Regions from separate parts of the Paenibacillus sp. JDR-2 genome, predicted to be linked through region 2. Evidence: riboswitches for the same ligand, from Rfam matches in the RefSeq annotation. Region 2 holds a riboswitch; the other holds the start of a gene.
The links. Region 2 has a riboswitch for cobalamin ahead of PJDR2_RS31930 (S-layer homology domain-containing protein). Riboswitches for the same ligand answer to the same signal wherever they lie in the genome.

Region 1: it holds a riboswitch for cobalamin, as region 2 does, so the genes downstream of both, PJDR2_RS16925 (ABC transporter substrate-binding protein) here and PJDR2_RS31930 (S-layer homology domain-containing protein) in region 2, are expected to answer to the same signal.

The regions. Positions count from the first base shown of each region.
Region 1 covers NC_012914.1:3,831,571-3,834,988, reverse strand. The annotation lists gene PJDR2_RS16930 (heavy metal translocating P-type ATPase) at 1-1,181, shown strand, start outside; cobalamin riboswitch at 1,214-1,429, shown strand; gene PJDR2_RS16925 (ABC transporter substrate-binding protein) at 1,579-2,589, shown strand; gene PJDR2_RS16920 (FecCD family ABC transporter permease) at 2,591-3,418, shown strand, end outside.
Region 2 covers NC_012914.1:3,101,258-3,104,675, forward strand. The annotation lists gene PJDR2_RS13590 (cell wall hydrolase) at 1-76, shown strand, start outside; gene rpiA (ribose-5-phosphate isomerase RpiA) at 285-959, shown strand; gene PJDR2_RS13600 (metallophosphoesterase family protein) at 994-1,746, shown strand; cobalamin riboswitch at 1,842-2,021, shown strand; gene PJDR2_RS31930 (S-layer homology domain-containing protein) at 2,180-3,418, shown strand, end outside.

The DNA.
Region 1 (3,418 bases), 730 kb from region 2:
TGCTTCTTCTCTCGTCGGGTACGTTTGTTATTTGGGTTACGGCTGTGGATCCGGGCAATTGGACGACTGCCTTCCGTTGTGCCGTTGCGGTTGTGCTGGCGGCTTGCCCATGCGCTCTCGGACTTGCAACTCCGATTTCTCTTGTCGTAGCCTCGGGGCGTCTCGCCAAAAGAGGGATTGTGGTGAAGGAAGCGGGCGCTCTTGAACGGCTGGCTCAGCTTAATATGCTCGTGCTTGATAAAACGGGAACGTTAACGGAAGGAAAACCGAAAATCGGCAGCATGCATGTTGCACAGGGAAGCAAGCAGGGCCTCTTGAGACTTGCCGCTGCCGTTGAAGGCCATTCGACTCATCCGCTTGCCGTCGCCATTCGGGCGGAAGCTTTGCAGACCGGCCTGGTTCCTCCTGCCGCAGCCGATTTTTCCTATACGACGGGCAAAGGGGTAGAAGCATTAGTAGAGCAGAGGAGAATCGGAATCGGCAATGCCGGGTTTGCCGCACAGAAAAAGTGGAACTTCGGAAGTCCGACCATACAAAGATTTGCGGAAGAACGCCAGAAGCTTGGGGAAACGGTACTGTATGCAGCGGATAATAACCGGGTAATTGGAGCTATTTCCTTCGTTGATGCGGTAAAGGCTTTTGCCAAACCGGCCGTTACGCAGCTTAGAAAAGCCGGAGTTACCGTGGTTCTGGCTACGGGAGATCATCCTGCGCCTGCTTTGAGCGCGGCCCAAACGGCGGGAATCGATCCTTCAAAGGTCTATGCCAATATGCTGCCCGAAGATAAATTGGAGCTGGTTAACCGTTTGAAGGAGCAGGACTACAAGGTTGGTATGGCCGGTGACGGCTGGAATGACGCTCCGGCACTAGCCGCGGCGGATGTTGGCCTCGCGATGGGAGACGGTACGGATGCGGCGTTAACGGCCGGACATATTACGCTTCTTCAGCCCAGGATGACCGCCATTCCGGAAGCTTTGCTGATCAGCCGTCTAACGGTGCGCAATGTCAGGCAAAATCTGACGTTTGCATTTATCTATAACGCGCTTATCATTCCGTTTGCCGCCTGCGGCATGCTTCAGCCGTGGATGGCCGGTACGGCAATGGCCTTCAGTTCGGTATCGGTGGTGGGTAATGCTATCCGGCTTGGAGCCAGATTAAGAAGAGCTGCTGGACAATTCTAGAATATGGGTGGTATAGTTACGTTGGTCGAAAACGAATAAATCATGGAACAGGTGCTGCAAGAGCCGTAAGGCTGTTGCAAGCTTAATAGGGAAGTCCGGTTAAAATCCGGCACGGACCCGCCACTGTAAGAAGCGGTCTAAGTTTATTTAGACCCGTGTGCCAGCTTAAGTCACTGAATGCAAGATTCGGGAAGACGCTGGCGCTACTGCTTCAAGTCAGGAGACCTGCCTGTTCGCATAACGCTGTACCTACGTGGAGTTAGGGAAGTGTTGGAATGTAGGAACCCGTCTTTTTTTGCGCGCAAGCCAAGAGGACTTCCGGCATTTCCGGCACTATTGCCGGAAATGCCTTTTTTTGTTTTCGATTCAAGATAAATAGAAGGGGTGCTTGGAAATAATGGTTGAGAGAAACAAAAGATTGTCGAAATTAATGCTGGCCGTGTTGATGACTGCAATTCTGGTCTTTATGGCGGCATGCGGCGCTAACAAAGCGAACACGAATGACGCGGGGAATACGGGGAATGCAAACGCGTCGGCGTCGCCGGTTCAAAGCGAACAGCCAGCCGAAAGTCCGGCAGCCGCAGCAGAGACGGTATATCCGTTTAAGGTGACGGATGCTACGGGAACGGAGTTGACGTTTGAGAAGGCTCCAACGAAGGTCGTATCTCTCGCGCCAAGCGAGACGGAAGTCCTTTACGCGGTTGGCGCAGGCGAAGAAGTAGCCGGCGTTGACAGCTACAGCAACTATCCGGAAGAAGCGGCGTCCAAGCCTAAAGTAGGCGACATGACGACCAATATCGAAGCAGTCGCGGCTCTTAATCCCGATCTTGTTGTGGCATCCTCGTCGATGAACACCGATGCGGTCGAGCAGCTTCGCAAGCTGAACATTACGGTTCTTGCTACGGATCCAAAAACTTATGACGAAACAATTGCCAAAATCGAGACAATCGGTAAAATAATGAATAAGAACAATGAAGCGGCTCAAGTTGCAACGCACATGCGCGATGTGAAGCAGCAGGTGACGGATGCCGTTAAGGACGCTCCTAAAAAGCTGGTTTACCTGGAATTCTCGCCGGGCTGGACGGTTGGTTCCGGTACGTTCCTGGATGAACTGCTTACGATTGCCGGAGGTACGAATGTAGGCGCTTCGCAAGCAGGCTGGTATGAAGTCAGCGCGGAAGAAGTCGTGAAGCAAAACCCTGAAATTATCCTTTATCCTGATTTGGGAGAGGATCCGAATCCAATCGTAACCGGAATTAACAGCCGTCCGGGCTGGGATGCGATTGATGCGGTGAAGAACAAGCAGATGTTTGAAGTTGGCAACGACGAGACTTCACGCGTAGGCCCACGTCTTGCGGATGCTCTGCTGCAGGTTGCGAAAGCTCTTCACCCGGATCTTGTGAAGTAAAATGAAAAGAAAATTAGCGGTCTATGGAGGAGCAGCTTTGCTCCTTCTTGCTGTTTCTATCGTTCTAAGTTTGTCGATCGGATCCTCCATGATACCGTTTGCCGATGTATGGGGAATTCTCTGGCATCAGCTTCCTTGGACGGATAATGCCAGTAGTCACTGGAGTGCCGGCGAGATTGCGATTGTGACGCAGGTCAGGCTGTCCCGCGTGCTGCTTGGCGTGCTTGTTGGCGCGTGTCTTGGACTTGCCGGGGCCGGCTTTCAAGGCGTGCTCCGCAATCCGCTTGCCGATCCTTATACATTAGGGGTATCATCAGGCAGCTCGGTAGGAGCGGCTTTTCTTATTTTATTTGGTTATCAGGCCGTGCTAGGCGAGTGGACCATTCCGGTTGTGGCTTTTATAACGGGAACGCTGACGCTGCTTGGCGTCTTCTTCTTGGCTCGCAGCAGGGGCGTCATGCAGATTGAGACTTTAATCCTGTCGGGTGTTATTATTCAATCCTTCTTAGGCGCTTTTGTATCGTTTATGGTATCGATGTCTGACGAAGTCATTAACCAGATTCTATTCTGGCTGATGGGCTCGCTGGCGATGAAAAACTGGGCGGACGTCTACATCGTGCTTCCATGCCTGGTTATTGGTCTGCCGCTTCTGATTGCTTATGGACAGGCGCTGAACCTGTTTGTTCTTGGCGAGCGGCATGCGGCGCATCTGGGAATCCGGGTTGAGCGGACAAAGCTGATCGTCCTTATCGGCTCGACGCTGCTTACCGCGGCGGCTGTATCGGTTAGCGGAGTTATCGGCTTCGTAGGCTTGGTTGTGCCGCATCTC
Region 2 (3,418 bases):
GAAGACGGCTACATCGAAGTGGATATGGTCCCGCAAGCAAACCGTCCACATTGGCAATCATATCTTCGCGGTATAAGATTCATAAATGAAGGGCTATGTACAAAGTTTGCCCGGTATCGGCATGGTTTATTTAAAGAAATAATGGTTAAAGGCACATTCCCGCTCAAATCGAGTGGCGATGTGCCTTTTATTTTTTAAACTGCCCTATATTTCCTAACATTCATAGCTTTGTTATACTAAAAATTAAATCCTTTGTACAAATTCTAAATAAATAAGGTGATCTCATGGAATCGAAACGTATTGCAGCAGAAAAAGCAGTTGAACTCGTCAAAGACGGGATGAAAGTAGGACTTGGAACCGGCTCTACCGCTTATTGGGCGATCCAAGCCATTGGCCGTAAGGTGAAAGAAGAGGGGCTAACCATTCAAGCGGTCGCGACCTCCGTTCAATCCGAGCAGCTGGCGAAAGAACTTGGCATTCCGATGATGCCATTCGCAGACGTGGACGTGCTTGATCTGACAATTGACGGAGCAGATGAGGTTGATCCCGCCCTGCACCTCATAAAAGGCGGCGGCGGCGCTCTGCTCCGCGAGAAAATTGTAGCGGCTGCAAGCAAGCAGCTGATTATTATCGTGGACGAGAGCAAGGACGTGAAGCAGCTGGGCAAGTTCCCGCTGCCTGTCGAGATTGTTCCGTTTGCGTTCGAGCTGACGGTGAGGAAGCTTCGCAAGCTGGGCTGCGAGCCGAAGCTCCGCAAGAACGGTGAAGAGCTGTATGTGACCGATAACGGCAACTATATTGCGGATTGCGAGTTTGGCGCCATTGCGGATCCGGAAGCGCTACATGACGACCTGAACCGGATTCCCGGAGTTGTAGACAACGGATTGTTTATCCATATGGCAAGTCTTGTTATTGTGGGCTCCGCAGACGGTTCGATCCGGAGTATCACGAAGGAATAAGCCAGCCTAACAAGCAGGAAGGGTGGAGAGAAGCATGAATATGAGGTTTGCGTTAATAACGGATATCCATGGCAATATGCCTGCGTTAAAAGCGGCCCTTCATGAGATCGACACTTTGCATGATGTCGACTCCATCTATTGCTTGGGAGATATGATCGGAATCGGGCCGGATACGAATGAGGTGCTTCATGCGCTTTTCTCCAGGGATGATATATCCTTTGTGTCCGGCAATCATGATGAAGCCGTGCTCGCGATTATCAACGGAGAACCTTATCCGGAGAGCCATTTCCATTCGGAACGGCATCATAAGTGGATAGCGGATAGAATGGACAAGTCGTTTGTCCCGCTGCTGGAACGAATGCCCCGCATGATCCGGACCGAAGCGTACGGCAAAAGCATGCTTTTTACCCATTATCATATTGCGCGGGACAAGTTCAGCGATCCGATAAGCAAAGATCCGTTTAGCCCAATTGTTGAGCCAAGCCTGTCCAATCTGGAAAAGCTGTTCGACGGTTACGAAGACGCATTGATCGGTTTCGGCCATCATCATCCGGTTCATTATTTCCGCAGCGAGAGACAAGCATTTGTTAATCCCGGTTCCCTTGGCTGCAACAATAAGTCCACTGCCAGGTACGCGATCGTTACGGTGTGCGAGCAGGGTTTTGAGGTGCAGCTGCAGGAGGCGGAATATGATAATTCGGCATTCCTTGCTTCCTACGAAAAGCTGGATGTACCCGACCGGGAGTTTATTTTGCGAGTCTTTCACGGAGATCAGCTGAGAGAATAGGCCTATAGAATTGAAAAATTTAGCATGACAAAACGAAAAATATTCGTTATGATGAGCAAGCAAATTGAATACGAGATAAGTATCAGGTGCCAATGATACCTTCCGCCGGTTAGGGCGATGGTATTGGATTGGTTAAAAGGGAAGTTGGGTGAGAATCCCACGCGGTCCCGCCGCTGTAAGAGACGAGTCTATGCGCATATCCACTGGGCAACCGGGAAGGGTGCATAGGCATTGACGCTCGAGCCAGAATACCTGCCTGATTCTTTTTTACACCACAATTCTACGAGCGATAGGAGGGTGTTCATTATGCATGCTTACTTTGACATGTCTACTTGATCAAGCCCTTCAACTTATACGAGTTGAAGGGTTTTTTGCTGTGTTGATCAGTAGTTGTGCCCGAGAGAATGAGAGAGTTATAGAAAGGGAGCTTGTAATGAAAAAGAATAAATGGTTAGTATGGCTGCTTGTTATAGCGGTAACGTTATCCGTTGCGGCTACGCCGGCCCGCGTGTCTTACGCCGACCCGGCAGTCACGCCGGAAGGATACGTCACGCTGGATGTGGAGAAATTTACGCTTGGCCAGGGCTATATTAAAGAGCCCGTAAAAGTACCTTTTTATGAAGGGGACAATGGGGCGGCTTTGGTCGACCGTCTCCTTGGGGAAGAGAACTACAAGCATTCGGGATCGATCGATAGCGCTTTTTACTTATCCAAAGTAAAAGATAACGATTCCAGTCCGGTTCAGCTTCCATCCTATCTTACAAAGATGATGGAAGAAAACAATGCTGCGTTTGGCGGCAAAGTGGATGAGAATTGGCTTGGAGAATTCGATTATACCTTTATGTCCGGTTGGATGTATGCGGTGAATAATGCCTTCCCTCCCGTTGGCTTCTCGAATTATGAACCGCAAAACGGCGATGTCATCCGTGTCCAATTTACCGTTTTCGGGTATGGAACTGACCTTGGCAGCGAGTGGGGAGATATCCGACTTGCGAACAAGGATGATTTAACGGAAGCGGTTGCCGAAATCAATAGCTCACCTGACAAACAGGAATTACTGAATGATGAGAAGATTGGACCTGCGTACGAACATGCATACGCAACATTGGAAAATATTGAAAGCACGCAAGAGGAAGTTAATTCGGCTTTGACAGAGCTGGCAGGAGCTCAGGATAAGACCTCTCCTTCCATAACGGTTAACGGATTCGTTAACAATCAGATCGTAACGGAACAACAGCTTCCGTTCTCGGTATCGGTTACGGATAATGTTCCGCAAACAATTGACCCTGAAGTTAAGCTGAACGGGAACCTGCTGCAACCATCCGGCGGACAATATACAGCTGGTCTTGTATCTGGCTTGAATACGATTGTTATCAAAGCAGCGGACGGTGCAGGCAACCAGGCAACGCAGACTTATACGGTTACATATAAGGCAAGTGCTGCAGGTACAATCAACCAATACGTTGACCGCAATCTGGCTTATCTATTATCAACGGTAAGCAATCCCGTCTTCGGAACGTTAAACGGCGAATGGTCGGTCCTAACCTTGGCACGCGGCAACTACCAAGTACCGGACGGCTACTATGACACTTATTACAACAAGGTCGTAGCGGCTGTTCAAGATAAACAAAACGTTCTAGATCCAAATAAATATACCGAGCACTCCAGAGTT